Regions from separate parts of the Pseudoalteromonas sp. B160 genome, predicted to be linked through region 1. Evidence: predicted binding sites of a transcription regulator. Region 1 holds the regulator's gene; the other holds the start of a gene.

Region 1 (7,770 bases):
TGCATTGGTTTTGACATACCATAAACCAAAACTAAAACCGCCAACAAGTAGCACGGTAACCAGTACTAATAAAACGGGGAATGGTTTTTTCGGTGGCGCTGTTTTTTTGCTATTACGGTTGCCTGGTTTTTTATTAATAAAATCGTGTTGTGCCATGGTGGTATTGGGCTTCTAACCTTAAATCATATCTATTGGATCTACATCTAAGCTCCATCGCACCTTTTGCGCTAATTTACTGGTACTTAAGTAGTCTACCATTTGCGCGAGATATTGGTGTAATAGAGGGCGTTCGAGCGCTTGAATATGCAATTGAAAGCGATATTTCCCTGCAATTCGCTCGAGCGGTGCAGGGATCGGACCTAACAATTGTATACCAGTTAGACCTTGGACTGGAACTAAATCTGTTAAAAAATCGACCACTTGCTTTATGTTGTGACCTTCGGCGCGGACAATCGCCATATTAGTTATTGGTGGTAGCTGTGCGTCATCGCGCTCTTGCAGTGCAAAACGGGCGAAATCTTGATAACCATTATTGACTAAATCTTGTAATAAAGGATGCTCGGGAAAGTGAGTTTGCAATAATACATGACCAGGTTCGCCACTGCGCCCAGCACGGCCAGCCACCTGAGTAACCAATTGTGCTAAATGCTCTGTGGCGCGAAAGTCGCACGAGTACAAGCCGCCGTCGACATCAAGGATCAATACTAAGCTCACATCAGCAAAGTGATGACCTTTGGCAAGCATTTGGGTGCCAACTAAAATCCGTGCACCGCCTTGGTTTATATCGTCTAGGGCTTTTTCTAAACTGCCTTTACGACGCGTTGAGTCGCGGTCAATCCGGCTAATCGGGGTATCAGGAAACTCGGTTGTTAAAAACTCTTCTATTTGTTCGGTGCCTTTGCCGTTAGGAAATATTTGTGTACTACCACAGTCTGGACACTGATGCGGCACGCGTTCTTGTTCACCGCAGTGATGGCAAATCATCTGGCCGATGGCTTTGTGAAAAGTCGCACTAGTGCTGCAACGTGTGCACTCACTTAACCAACCACATTCATGGCAAATCAGGGTAGGCGAAAAACCGCGACGGTTTAAAAATACCATCACTTGTTTGCCTCGTTTTAAATGCTGACGCATAGTGGCAAGACTGGCATGAGCTATACCAGCTTGATCCGGCTGGCCTTTCATATCAATCAGCTGAAATTTATTGTCGGTACTGGTTTGCGCACGTTGTGTTAGGCTCAGTAGTTGGTATTTATTATGAATTGCCTTATGCAAGGTTTCGAGCGCCAGGGTTGCTGAGCCTAAGATCAGCGGTATTTTATGTTGAAAAGCGCGGTATGCGGCTAAATCACGGGCATGGTAACGTAAGGTATCTTGTTGTTTAAATGAACCGTCATGTTCTTCATCAACAATGATCATACCAAGCTTTAAAAATGGTAAAAAGATACTCGAACGTGTACCAATCACAATTGCGCAACTGGCTTTTTCACAAAAGCGCCAAGTTTGTAAGCGTTCGTTATCGGTCAGTGCTGAATGCCACAGCATAATCGGCGTATCAGGAAAGCGACGACGAAATCGATTAACCGTTTGTGGCGTAAGGCCAATTTCAGGCACTAGTACGAGTGCTTGTTCACCGCGTTTTAAAACCTCTTCAAGGCATTGTAAGTAAACCTCGGTTTTACCACTGCCAGTGACACCTTCTAGTAAAAAGCTATTGAAACCGACCGCTTGATTAATGGTGGTACAGGCTACTGCTTGCTCTTTATTTAGAGTCGGCTTAGTGCCTACGGTGGGAAGTTGTTGTTGCCATTGGTTGTCGTGTTCAATCGTTTGGCTGATCAGCTCCTTGTTAAGTAAGCTGTCGATAGTTTTTTTACTAAACCCCAGCGCTTTTAATTCTGTAAGTGATGATTTACCCGAATCTGCCAGTTGTTTGAGTAAGCTTAGTTGGCTCTTTGCTTTTAAAGACGGTAATTTAGCGCCTTTTTCAGTTAGTGCCACCATACTAATACTGCTTTTATCTGGGCACAGTCCTTGACGCAGCGCGCCAGGCAGGGCGATATGAATTGTTTCACCTAGTGGGTAGCAATAATAGCGCGCAGTAAAACGCAATAATTCGATATGTCGCTCTGATAAAACGGCTTCATTATCAATCACTTCAAGCACTGCTTTAAGTTTATTAACCGGCACATCGGTGTTGGTTTTTAGCGCCAGTACTACCGCAACTTTGCGCTGATTACCAAATGGCACCCATACCCGCGCACCGACTTTAGGCATCACCGATAAACCATCGAGTTGCTCTGGAATGCGATAATCAAAGGTGCGATGCAACGGTACTTTTATAGCAACTTCAACAAAACTCATAACAACCCAAACAAGAACGAATAAGGGAGTTAATGTACTAAAATTATGGCTGAAAACCTACCTGCAAATATCTTCTTTAAAACTTTTGTTCATTTTATTAGCAAAAACGACATTTAAAGCTTGTAGCAAGTGGGGTTGTTGCTTAGAATACGCGTCCTAAATAATTTGTTTTAACGACGTATGGTGCCAGACTCGGGTTTGGAGAGCGATGCGGCCTTAACTAGAGGTTTCTATGAAAGAAGGTATTCACCCTAAGTACGAAGTAATTTCAGCATCATGTTCATGTGGAAATAAATTCGAAACTCGTTCTACTCTGTGTAAAGACATTCACTTAGACGTATGTTCTGCGTGTCACCCGTTTTACACTGGTAAGCAAAAAAGTTTTAGACACAGGTGGCCGTGTTGATCGCTTTAACAAGCGTTTCGGTTCACTTAGCAGCAAGTAATTCTTGTTGTTTTGTCGGAAAAAGCACCTTAGGGTGCTTTTTTTTATGCCTGCTATTTATTAAAAACACCGCCTTTTAGTCTTTATTTCTTGCTCTAGTGCTCCAGCTTTACGCATTCATTATGTTGTGACTATTTCCCACTTTTATATCCAGTATAGCGAGTAAATAACAGACAAATAGTGATTTGTTGACTATATTGTCATTCTCGTTAAAGCGATAAATTAAACGTTTTTGTCGGTAAAGTTAGGTCTTTTGCGGTTAAATGTTGTTAACGTCTTACTTTGATGGTTTTTAGTCATAGGTCATTATTTTTGCTTTAAAGCGTTGCATAATGAGCATTTTAAGATGGGTTTTTTGATGCTTTGTGGCGTTTTTATAGCCGAAAATTGAAGCTTTTTTGCAAAAAATGCTGACAAAACGCATAAAATTAACGGATATAGCATATAACAGGATAGACCTGATATTGCTTGAATTTAATTATAATATAGGTATCGTTCCCTATAAGATATAAGAACTGCTTACTCTCACTTTCAACTTAACTTACTTGCAGGATAAAATCGCGTTATGTCAGACTTTCGTGAACAAGCTTTACATTACCATTCGCACCCCGTTCCAGGAAAAATTAGCGTTGAGCTTACAAAGCCAGCTGAAACCGTACAGGATCTTGCACTCGCATACAGCCTCGGTGTTGCAGAACCGGTACGTGAAATAGCTGCTGATCCCGCTAATGCCTACAAATACACCGGTAAAGGCAATATGGTTGCGGTTATTACTAACGGCACCGCTATTTTAGGTTTAGGTAACTTAGGTCCATTGGCTTCAAAACCGGTTATGGAAGGTAAAGCGTTATTATTTAAACGCTTTGCGGGTCTAGATTCGATAGATATTGAGGTGAAACACAATACCACCGAAGATTTCATCAATACAGTTGCTAACATCGCTGATACGTTTGGCGGTATTAACTTAGAAGACATTAAAGCGCCAGAGTGTTTTGAAATAGAAAAAGCATTGATCGAGCGTTGTAGTATTCCAGTGTTCCACGACGATCAACACGGTACCGCGATTGTAACGGCTGCTGGTATGATCAACGCACTTGAAGTACAAGGCAAAGAAATCGAAGATGCGATTATCGTTTGTTTAGGAGCCGGTGCCGCAGCGGTTGCGTGTATGGAGCTACTGATCAAGTGTGGTGCATTGCGTGAACATATTTACATGTTAGATCGTAAAGGCGTTATTCATACTCGTCGTGATGATTTAAACGAGTACAAACAGTTATTCGCTAACAATACAGATAAGCGCACACTGCAAGATGTTATTGCTGATGCCGATGTATTTGTTGGTGTATCTGGCCCGAATTTACTTTCTCCTGACGATCTTAAGCTAATGGCTGATCGACCTGTAGTGTTTGCCTGTTCAAACCCAGATCCAGAAATCTCACCAGTGCTTGCTCATGGTGCTCGCGATGATTTAATCATGGCAACGGGTCGTTCAGATTATCCAAACCAAGTTAACAACGTGCTGTGTTTCCCATTTATTTTCCGTGGTGCGCTAGATGTGCGTGCAAGCAAAATTAATGATGAAATGAAAATTGCTGCGGTTGATGCTATTCGTAGCATTGCTAAAGAACCAGTACCAGCGGAAGTATTAAAAGCGGCGGGTGTTGAGACACTTGAATTTGGTGCGCAGTATATTATTCCAAAACCGATGGATCCGCGTTTATTACCGCGCATTGCCAAAGCAGTAGCGCAAGCGGCAATTGATTCTGGTGTTGCACAAATTGATATGCCGGAAAACTACATGGAGTAGCTGCTTAGCTGCAATTGGTAATGGCACAATAATAAAAACCTCAGTAACTTACGTTACTGAGGTTTTTTTGTAGCCAATTCCTGGAAGCAGGAATATATACAAATGATAACTTAATCTTCGTTGAGTACAGGTACTTCGAGACCCATTTCAAGCATGATTTTTTTCACTTCTTCAGGCACTTTCTCTGGATTATCTTTACGTAAATCTTCATCGTTTGGCAGTGGTTGGCCAGTAAATGCGTGTAAAAATGCTTCACAAAGTAATTCGCTATTTGTTGCATGGCGAAGATTATTAATTTGACGACGAGTACGCTCATCAGTCAAAACTTTTAATACATTTAGCGGGATCGAAACGGTGATCTTTTTAACTTGTTCTGATTTTTTCCCGTGTTCTGCGTATGGGTGAATATATTCACCATTCCATTTAGCCATAGGATGTATCGTTGCCTCAGGTTGTTAATTGTTTGCGCGACCTTTTGCAGCGCAAAGATGGCGAAATTCTATCGTGTTAAAAAAGATAGTCAAATACTTGTTTTTTAGCCATCTAGCGGCTTAAATGTTTTTACTTCTAATCTTGCGGCTAAAACCGCATAAATGCTTTGACTTATTAAATTTGATCCTCTAACCTTTTAGACGTCTAAACATCCATTTAATTGTAGGTGACGGTATGAGTCAAAAGAATAAAGCAACCATTGCAGTACGCAATGGTATTGATGCAGATAAACATCACGGCGCGGTTGTGCCTCCCATTCATTTATCGACCACCTACTCATTTGCTGATTTTGATAAAAAGCGCCAATATGATTATGGCCGTAGCGGCAACCCAAACCGTGATTTACTCGCTGAAACGCTCGCTAAGCTTGAAGGTGGCGCTAAGGGGATTATCACTGCAACGGGCATGGCTGCGGTGCATTTAGCTACTCAGCTGCTAAACAGTGACGATACTTTAGTGATCCCACATGATTGCTATGGCGGTAGTTACCGCTTATTCACCTCACTTGAAAAGCGTGGCTTATTAAAGTTAGTGGTTTTAGATTTAACTAAATCTGAAAATCATCAAAAAATTCTTGAGATAAAACCAAAGCTAATTTGGATTGAAACACCGAGTAATCCTATTTTACGGTTAACTGATATTAAAGCGATCACCACGATTGCTAAGCAGTGCGGTGCATTGGTTGGTGCCGATAACACATTTTTATCACCTGCTTTGCAAAACCCAATTGAGTTTGGTGTTGATATTGTGGTGCATTCGACCACTAAATATATTAACGGTCACTCAGATGTTGTTGGTGGTGCGGTGATCGCCGCTACCCAAGAGTTGGGTGATGAGCTTGCTTGGTGGGCTAATAACATTGGCATTACCGGTGCCCCGTTTGATAGCTACTTAACGTTACGTGGTTTACGTACTTTGAATGTTCGTTTACGTCAGCATCAAGAAAATGCCTTTATTATTGCTCAATATCTAGAAAACTCCCCTTATGTAAGCCAAGTATATTACCCTGGATTAGTATCTCATCCACAGCATGAACTCGCTAAACAGCAGCAACGTGGTTTTGGTGGCATGGTAAGCTTTGATATCAAAGGTGATATTAATGATGCTGCAGAATTTTTGACCAGCTTAGAAGAATTTAGCTTAGCTGAGTCATTAGGTGGGGTTGAGAGTTTGATTTGTCACCCTGCAACTATGACCCACGCAGGTATGGAGGCAACTGCTCGTCTTGCTGCGGGAGTAGGTGATACCCTGATCCGTATTTCGGTGGGCATTGAAGATGTAAAAGATTTAATCGCTGACTTAGATCGTGTATTCAATAAAGTGAAACCAGGTCAAGCTCAGCACGGCGCAAAAGTAATCGCTTCCTCTGTTCAACAACAAGATGATGAGCAATCAAACTCATTTAAACTGACTCCTGCACATACGGCTTTGTGGTAATAAAAAATGGTAAATATAGTTCATAAATTTGGTGGTTCTAGCCTTAGTTCTGCAGAGCGTTATCAGGCCGTAGCAAATATTATTCTAGCCCATACGGAAGCCGGTGATTGTGTGGTGGTATCCGCAGCAGGTAAAACTACCAATACGTTAGTTACGTTATGGCATAGTTACCAGCAAGGTGATCAACAGGCAGTGAGTGATATTTTATTGCAGCTTGATAATCATCAACGTACTTTGATCGAGCAGTTATTGAGTCCAGCAGCGCGACATACGGCATTAAACGTATTAGAACAAGAGCTAGCCTTAATTGCACAGCAAACTCAACAGCAAAGCTTACAGGAAGCCGCATTGCTTGCTCACGGTGAAGTTTGGTCGGCACGATTATTGGCTAGCTATTTAAAACAGTTAAATGTTGCAGCTCAAGATGTTGATGCTCGTCAATTGTTTACCCTTAATGATGGGCAATTATTACATCAAAAAAATCAACAAGCCTGTGCCGAGTTAATTTCAGCCAATTGCATTAATATTGTTACCGGTTTTATAGCCGCTGATTGCCAAGCAAATACCGTTACTTTGGGGCGCAATGGCAGTGATTACAGCGCGACTTTGTTAAGCAGTTATTGTCATGCTAGTCAGGTATCAATTTGGACTGATACCCAAGGGGTGTTTAGTACCGACCCTCGTAAAGTAAAAAAAGCGATTAAGTATTCTAAAGTATGTCGTGGCCAAGCAAACTTACTGGCGCGTTTGGGCAACCCAGTGTTACATGCTAAAACTCTCTCGCCATTAAAAAATACTGATATCAAATTAGTCGTTCGCAGTAGTTACGACAGCGAAGCTAGCGCGACAGAAATTGTCAAAGAAGGTTACAGCAAAGCTAAGCGTTTTATCACTACCTTAGAAAATATTGATTTACTGCGTATTGATCAGCTGCGTGGCGGAGAAATTGGCGAATTAAGTCAGCTTATTCAACACAGCTTGCATCATTTTATTAAAAACGGCGATACCTACTTACTAGTGCCGGCAGCAGCGACTCATCAGGTGGTGAGTCATTTGCAAGGGCGCGCTAATATTATTGAGTCGAACTTACATGGTTGCGCTGTTGTGGCGCCACGAAATGATGTAGCGCAATTATTTGAACAAGCAACGCAAGTGCTTAGTGAGCAAAGTTTAGTGCCGCGCTTTAGCCATCAAGACGCAGACTACATATTACTACTAACGGATC
Region 2 (7,770 bases), 1.2 Mb from region 1:
ATAGTGGTGTTATTTATCTGTGCTATTCGAGGTTCTTTTGAGTCACGTCCGGCTTCACGGAAGTGGTCTGCGGTAACGCCGGACCCATTTATTAATAATTTAGTGATCAATCCATTTCGCAGCTTTTTATATGCCATTAAAGATTACAACGATCTACAAAGTCATGGCGTAGACGGCGAAAATCCATATTTAAATCATAACTCAGTGCTTGATGTCTTACCTTTAAACGCATTGAGTCAATATACTACAGCACCTTTGTTAGCTGCACCGTCACACGTGTTCGTGATTGTTATGGAAAGCTATGATTCTTGGCCGTTACAACAGAAGTATGCTTCGCTTAATTTAACCAATCAGTTAAAAAATCTAGCTAGTAAAGGTATTTACCTAGATAACGTTTTACCTGCAGCTAGCAGTACTATGAATTCGCTATCCAGTATTGTATCTGGGATCCCTTATGCAGGGGTTAATATGAGTTTGATTGGGCCACAAAAACCAAGCAGCAAGTTATCGTTATTTAATCAATTAGAGCATTTAGGGTACACCAGCCAGTTTTTTTATGGTGGTTTATTATCATGGCAGAATGTCGGTGAGTACGTTCTATCTCAAGGTGCTGATAAGGTCTATTCAGCTACCGATGCTGGCGGTAAAGGTAGTGCAGGAGTCTGGGGCATTGATGATGGTCAGTTATTTGATTTAGTGGCAGAAAAAACCACACAGAAAAGTTTTAATGTGATTCTCTCTGGTAGTTATCATGGACCGTTTAATCTCGATTTAGACAAATATAACTACCCTTATAAGTCGGTTGCAGATTACCTTGCAGAGATAAATAGATTAGAAGGGGAGTTATTAGATCCGTATGTATTAGGGCACTTGTGGTATGCAGATAAAATGCTGGGTGAGTTTGTGGCTAAGATGGAGCAACGCTATCCAGATGCATTATTTGTCATTACAGGGGATCATTATAGTCGTCGTAACTTTCACAAGCGTCCAAATTTATATGAGTTAACCCATGTGCCGATGGTGATTTATGGCAAAGGTGTTAGCGCAGATTTAGTGCCAGCACAACAAGTGGCAAGCCATATGGATATCGCTCCAACATTATTAGATTTAATTGCGCCAGCAAATACTCAGTTTTATAGCATGGGACAATCATTATTTAATGCAGCGCCAGATCGAAGGGTATTTGGTTTTCAAACAATACGTCACAATGAGCAGCTTTGGCGTGGTGATTTATCGGCACTTTATGAGTATTATAGGGTCAATGAGCGGGATAAAACTCAGCTTTTACCGACAACACCATCGCAATTTGTTGAAATTGATGCACAGACAGAGCAAGCATATACCCAGTATATGGCGACAGCTTGGCAGTTATTAACTCAAGGCATGGATTAAGGTAATGGTTTTACCCATCACCCGATAAGCAACACTTACACGCTAAAGATCATAAAATGACTAAACCAGAAATTAACTTAGTAAACAAACCCAACGGCATAGGAATTGGGCGTATTTTAAAAGCAACTAAATGCTCAATTAAAGGTTTTAAAGCCGCATTTAAGGAAGAGTCGGCCTTTCGTAATGAGCTTGCGCTAGGGCTTGTATTATTGCCATTATCATTTTGGCTAGCGCAATCATTACAGCACTGGGTGATACTTATAATCAGCTTTTTGTTATTGTTGATTGTTGAGTTGCTAAATTCAGCAATTGAAGCATTAACAGATCGAGTCGGTGTTGAATATCATGTGTTATCAGGGCGAGCGAAAGATATTGCTTCAGCGGCTGTGACATTAGCACTGATAGTGTTATTTATTGTATGGGCTGTGGCTGGGTATGAAAAGATAATTACATTGATAGGTATAGGTTAGGAAGTTAGGTAAAACGTCACTGGCTTTGAGCGACAAGCTTCGAACACGCCCAAGCTCCTAGTTATACCAATCGACTTAAATATTTAACCATTCTAGCGAGCTAAATAAAGCGCTAACTGCGTTATAATTTTTTCAAGTAGAACAACTACATGTCAAAATTTACGCCTTGTTATCACTGTATTTATCTGTCGCTATAAATGGTCAGTAACTTAACACGATTGGTATCACTTTCTAGAACCTAGCTTTAATTGCGCGGGGTAAACCCGCGCCTATGTCTGGTAGCAGCGAGTTTACCTCGCGACAATAACCTAGGCATTTACAACAATATAATCAGCAGGCATAAAAAAAAGCGCCAATTGGCGCTTTTTCTACATTTACATAAAGGCTGATATTAAAGACCAGCTGCTGCGCGAAGTGCGTCTGCTTTATCTGTGCGTTCCCAAGGGAATTCATCACGACCAAAATGCCCGTAAGTTGCAGTTGGTAGATAAATTGGGCGCTCAAGATCAAGCATTTTAATTAAGCCATATGGACGTAAGTCAAAGTGTTCACGAATCAATTCAATTAAACGTGATTCTTCAAGCTTGCTGGTACCAAATGTTTCAACACTGATTGACGTTGGCTCTGCAACACCGATTGCGTAAGAAACTTGTAGCTCACATTTGTCAGCAAGGCCCGCAGCAACGATGTTTTTAGCAACGTAACGTGCAGCGTACGCAGCTGAACGGTCAACTTTTGATGGATCTTTACCAGAGAATGCACCGCCACCATGACGAGCCATGCCGCCATAGGTATCAACGATAATTTTACGACCAGTAAGACCACAGTCACCCATTGGGCCACCGATTACAAAACGGCCAGTCGGGTTAATGAAAAACTTAGTTGCACTAGTGATAAGCTCAGCAGGCAGTACTGGCTTGATGATTGTTTCCATCACAGCTTCTACTAAATCTTTTTGTGAAATGTCTTCACTGTGTTGAGTAGAAAGTACCACTGCGTCAATACCTACTGGCTTGCCGTTTTCATATGCAAAAGTAACTTGTGATTTTGCATCAGGACGTAACCAGTTAAGCTCGCCGCTTTTACGTACTTGCGCTTGACGCTGCACTAAACGGTGTGAGTAAGTGATTGGTGCAGGCATTAATACTTCAGTTTCGTTACATGCGTAACCAAACATTAGGCCTTGGTCGCCAGCGCCTTGTTCTTCTGGGCTAGTACGGTCAACACCTTGGTTGATGTCAGGAGACTGCTTACCAATCGTGTTTAAAATTGCACACGAGTCTGCATCAAAACCCATATCAGAATGAGTGTAGCCAATTTCACGTACAGTTTTACGTGTGATTTCTTCGATATCAACCCATGCGCTAGTAGTGATTTCACCACCAACCATAACCATACCAGTCTTTACGTAAGTTTCACACGCAACACGGGCATGAGAATCTTGTTCTAAGATGGCATCTAGTACCGCGTCAGAGATTTGGTCCGCGATTTTATCCGGATGACCTTCAGAAACAGATTCAGAAGTAAATAAATGTTTTGCCATTGTCTTTGCTCACAAATATTGCGCTTCACAAACGTCGGTAAGAGCGCTAAAAAATTTAGGGGCGTATTTTATCTAAAACAACGATAGTTGCATAGTTTTTTTACGCCTAGACGTCTAAATAAAATTACTAATAACTTTTTGTTCTTAAAAAATTCATAATGCCCAATTTAATCAGGTTTTTAATTGCATACAGCCCCTACAATAAGTAAGAATGGATCTTCAAATGAATACACACAATAACCAGCGCAAATACAGTAAAGGTAGGAGAATCCATGCCGTCTCGCAAAGAACTTGCAAATGCTATTCGCGTCTTATCAATGGACGCAGTACAAAAGGCCAAATCTGGCCACCCTGGAGCCCCTATGGGCATGGCTGATATCGCAGAAGTACTATGGCGCGATTATCTAAACCACAACCCAACAAATCCAGAGTGGGTAGATAGAGATCGATTTATACTTTCCAATGGCCACGGTTCAATGCTTATTTATTCTCTATTGCATTTAAGTGGTTATGATTTACCAATTGAGGAAATTAAAAACTTCCGTCAAATGCATTCAAAAACACCAGGACACCCAGAATATGGGTATGCGCCAGGTATTGAGACTACTACGGGCCCACTTGGTCAAGGGATCACTAACGCGGTAGGTATGGCGATTGCTGAAAAAGCATTAGCCGCGCAATTTAACCGCGAAGGTCACGATATTGTTGATCACCACACATATACTTTCTTAGGCGATGGTTGCTTAATGGAAGGTATTTCTCATGAAGCATGTTCACTTGCCGGCACATTAGGCCTAGGTAAGCTTGTTGCGTTTTGGGATGATAACGGTATTTCAATTGATGGTGAAGTTGAAGGTTGGTTTAGCGATGATACACCTGCACGCTTTAAAGCCTACGGTTGGCATGTAGTAAGTGACGTTGATGGCCATGACTCAGACGCTATCCGCGCAGCCATCGAAGAAGCACGCAGCATCACCGACAAACCAACACTAATTTGTTGTAAAACAGTTATCGGTTATGGTTCACCAAATAAATCAGGTAGCCATGATTGTCACGGCGCACCACTAGGTGAAGACGAAATCAAAGCAGCACGCGAGTTCCTTGGTTGGACTGGTGAAGCATTTGAAATCCCAGCTGATATTTATGCACAATGGGATGGCAAAGAAAAGGGTAAACAACTTGAAGCTAACTGGGATGAAAAATTTGCCGCGTACGCCGCTGCACACCCAGAACTAGCTGCTGAATTTAAACGCCGTACTAGTAGTGAGTTGCCAGCAGATTGGGCTGAAAAATCACAAGCATATATTGAGCAACTAGACGCAAATCCAGCAAACCCAGCATCACGTAAGGCATCGCAAGACGCACTGAATGCATTTGGTCCATTACTGCCTGAATTTATGGGCGGCTCAGCTGATTTAGCCGGTTCTAACCTGACTCTTTGGAAAGGCTCTAAAGGCTTAACACGCGATGATGCCAGCGGTAACTACATCTATTACGGTGTGCGTGAGTTTGGGATGTCGGCGATTATGAATGGTATTGCATTGCATAAAGGTTTTATTCCTTACGGCGCAACTTTCCTAATGTTTATGGAATATGCACGTAATGCTGTTCGTATGGCTGCACTTATGAAAGTGCCAAGCATTTTTGTATACACCCACGATTCAATCGGTTTAGGTGAAGATGGTCCAACTCACCAACCAGTAGAGCAAATTGCTAGCATGCGTTTAACGCCAAACTTAGTTAACTGGCGCCCGTGTGACCAAGTTGAGTCTGCGATTGCATGGCAACAAGCGATTGAACGCCAAGATGGTCCAACATCACTTATCTTTACTCGCCAAGGCCTTGAGCAACAAACTCGCTCAGCGCAGCAATTAAGCGACGTGAAAAAAGGTGGTTATGTGCTGAGCTGTGACGGCGAGCCTGAGCTTATCTTAATCGCAACTGGCTCTGAGGTGCAATTAGCACAAGATTCAGCCGCGCAACTGCGTAAGCAAGGTAAAAAAGTACGTGTTGTCTCTATGCCATCGACCGATGTATTTGATGTACAAGACGCTGCTTATAAAGAAAGTGTATTACCAGCTGCAGTTTCACGCCGCGTAGCCGTAGAAGCAGGTATTGCTGACTACTGGTATAAATACGTAGGTTTAAACGGCGCTGTAGTAGGTATGACCACCTTTGGTGAGTCAGCACCAGCTAATGAGCTGTTTGAGCACTTTGGCTTCACGGTAGAAAACATCGTAAACAAAGCAAACGAATTGTTTTAACCTTAAAGGTTAAAATGTAAAAAGCCCGCACTGTGTTAAACGCAGTGCGGGCTTTTTTATACAGAGCTGTAAGCTTTAAGCCGTCAGCTATCAGATGCCCATGAGTATTTTTCACATCACTACACTTGCATGCTATGCGTCCTTAAGGCAATGTGGTCGCAGTTAAATTATAAATCAAAGAACAGGAGTGAGGATGTCTCAGTTTGATAATGTAAGTGTTGTTAAAACAGCGAACGTATATTTTGACGGTAAAGTATCAAGTCGTACCGTGGTTTTTGCTGATGGCAGCACTAAAACGTTAGGTTTTATGCAACCTAGGTGAGTTTGAATTTGCTACGAGCAAAAAAGAATTGATGGAATTAAACGGCGGCCAGTGGGATGTATTACTCCCTGGTGAGACGAAATGGCAAACGATGTCAGCAGGGGAGTCTTTTAATGTTGATGCTAACGTTACCTTTCAAGTAAAAGTGACTGACTTTGCTGATTACTGTTGTTCGTATACTTAACATACAAATTAAGTGTCACGCTGAAAGCCCGCCATGCGCGGGCTTTTGCATATTTAATGTGACTAAATTGATCTACATCAGCTGTAATAACAAATAAATTTCATATTTATGCTTTTCTGCCTTGTGTTAATCTAAATAGCCCCCAATACTAGTTATGAGGTAACATAAAAAAGGATACCCTATGAAAATTAATCTTTCTGGTCACCATGTTGACGTTACTGACTCTATTAGAGAGCACATCAACGAAAAATTTTCAAAAATTGCGAGTCATTTTCCATCTCTGATCGCACTAGATATCATTCTTTCAAAAGAGCATCATAAGCTCCAAGCAGAAATCAGTACCATATACGAAGGCGCGCGTTTATCCGTTAAAGGTGAGAACGAAGTTCTTTATCCAGCTATTGCAAACGCGGCTAAAAAACTCGATGCAGCACTAAAGCATCGTAAAGGCCAAATTAAAGCCAATTTACATGAAAAACCGGTGAGCACTACACCTGAAATTGCTCATGAAATTATTCAAGAAATGGACCTACGTTAAATAATAAAGACGCTAGATCTTAGGCAACTAGGATCTAGCGATTTACATCTAAAGGACTAGTCCTCTAAACCTCCGCTTTACTCTTTATTTCTTAATTAAAACGCTGTAACTTGCTTATTATTAACCATAAGTAATAAGTACACAGATGCAGTCAGCAGTATCAATTTGGCAAACTCGTTTAAACGCACTAGGTCCTGGTATTTTAATGGCGACCGCTGCAATTGGTGGCTCACATTTAGTGGCATCAACGCAAGCAGGGGCTATTTTTGGCTGGCAGCTATTTTGGTTAATCCTCGTTGTTAACGTGCTTAAGTATCCGTTTTTCCGCTTTGGTATCGAGTACACGCTAGCCACAAAAAAAGCTTAGTTGAAGGCTATCAAAGTAAAGGCCCATGGTTTTTTTATAGTTTTATTGGGTTAAATATTATTGCTGCGGTGGTCAATACTGCTGGTGTGTTGCTATTAACGGCCAGTTTATTACACTACGCTTTACCCATTGCTATTTCAGTGACTTTACTGTGTTGGTTGATCCTCGCCGTTTGCTTAGTCATTTTATTACTCGGGCACTTTAAAGCACTCGATAACGTCGCAAAGGCTATTATGGGGCTACTTACACTAGCAACAGTCATTGCCCTAGCTATTGCATTTAGTAACGGCCCAATGGCACCTGCTGATTACGTTGGCCCATCTCCCTATGAACTTGCTATGCTGGGTTTTATGGTGGCATTGATGGGTTGGATGCCTGCACCGATTGAAATCTCAGCATTAAGCTCATTGTGGCTTAAAGAAAAGCAAAGTCAGCAAAGCGTGACTAAGGCTCAGGGGTTGTTTGATTTTAATTTAGGTTATTGGTTAACCGCAGGGCTGGCATTAGTATTCTTTTCACTTGGTGTGCTAGTGCAATATGGGCAAAGCGCGAATATAGAGCTCGGCGGCGTGGCATTTGCTAAACAGCTTATTGATATGTATGCCCTTACCATAGGTGAATGGGCACGACCATTAGTTTCAATTATCGCGTTTTTGTGTATGTTTGGCACAACTTTAACCGTGCTTGATG

The links. The regulator MetJ, encoded in region 1, represses methionine synthesis genes. The targets are predictions, from matches to a motif close to TAGACGTCTAGACGTCTA.
Region 2: a site for MetJ is predicted at 3,505-3,522, ahead of metK (methionine adenosyltransferase). Genes of this name have one in related genera too.

The regions. Positions count from the first base shown of each region.
Region 1 is NZ_JARLUX010000001.1:1,339,825-1,347,594, reverse strand. Features, by position in the region: gene P4S61_RS06260 (SPOR domain-containing protein) at 1-156, opposite strand, end outside; gene priA (primosomal protein N') at 178-2,364, opposite strand; partial or broken gene rpmE (50S ribosomal protein L31) at 2,597-2,810, shown strand; gene P4S61_RS06245 (malic enzyme-like NAD(P)-binding protein) at 3,375-4,616, shown strand; gene metJ (met regulon transcriptional regulator MetJ) at 4,727-5,047, opposite strand; gene metB (cystathionine gamma-synthase) at 5,283-6,545, shown strand; partial or broken gene metL (bifunctional aspartate kinase/homoserine dehydrogenase II) at 6,552-7,770, shown strand, end outside.
Region 2 is NZ_JARLUX010000001.1:2,513,327-2,521,096, forward strand. Features, by position in the region: gene P4S61_RS11700 (LTA synthase family protein) at 1-1,392, shown strand, start outside; gene P4S61_RS11705 (diacylglycerol kinase) at 1,449-1,862, shown strand; gene metK (methionine adenosyltransferase) at 2,254-3,405, opposite strand; gene tkt (transketolase) at 3,678-5,669, shown strand; partial or broken gene ppnP (pyrimidine/purine nucleoside phosphorylase) at 5,863-6,175, shown strand; gene hpf (ribosome hibernation-promoting factor, HPF/YfiA family) at 6,357-6,713, shown strand; partial or broken gene P4S61_RS11730 (NRAMP family divalent metal transporter) at 6,919-7,770, shown strand, end outside.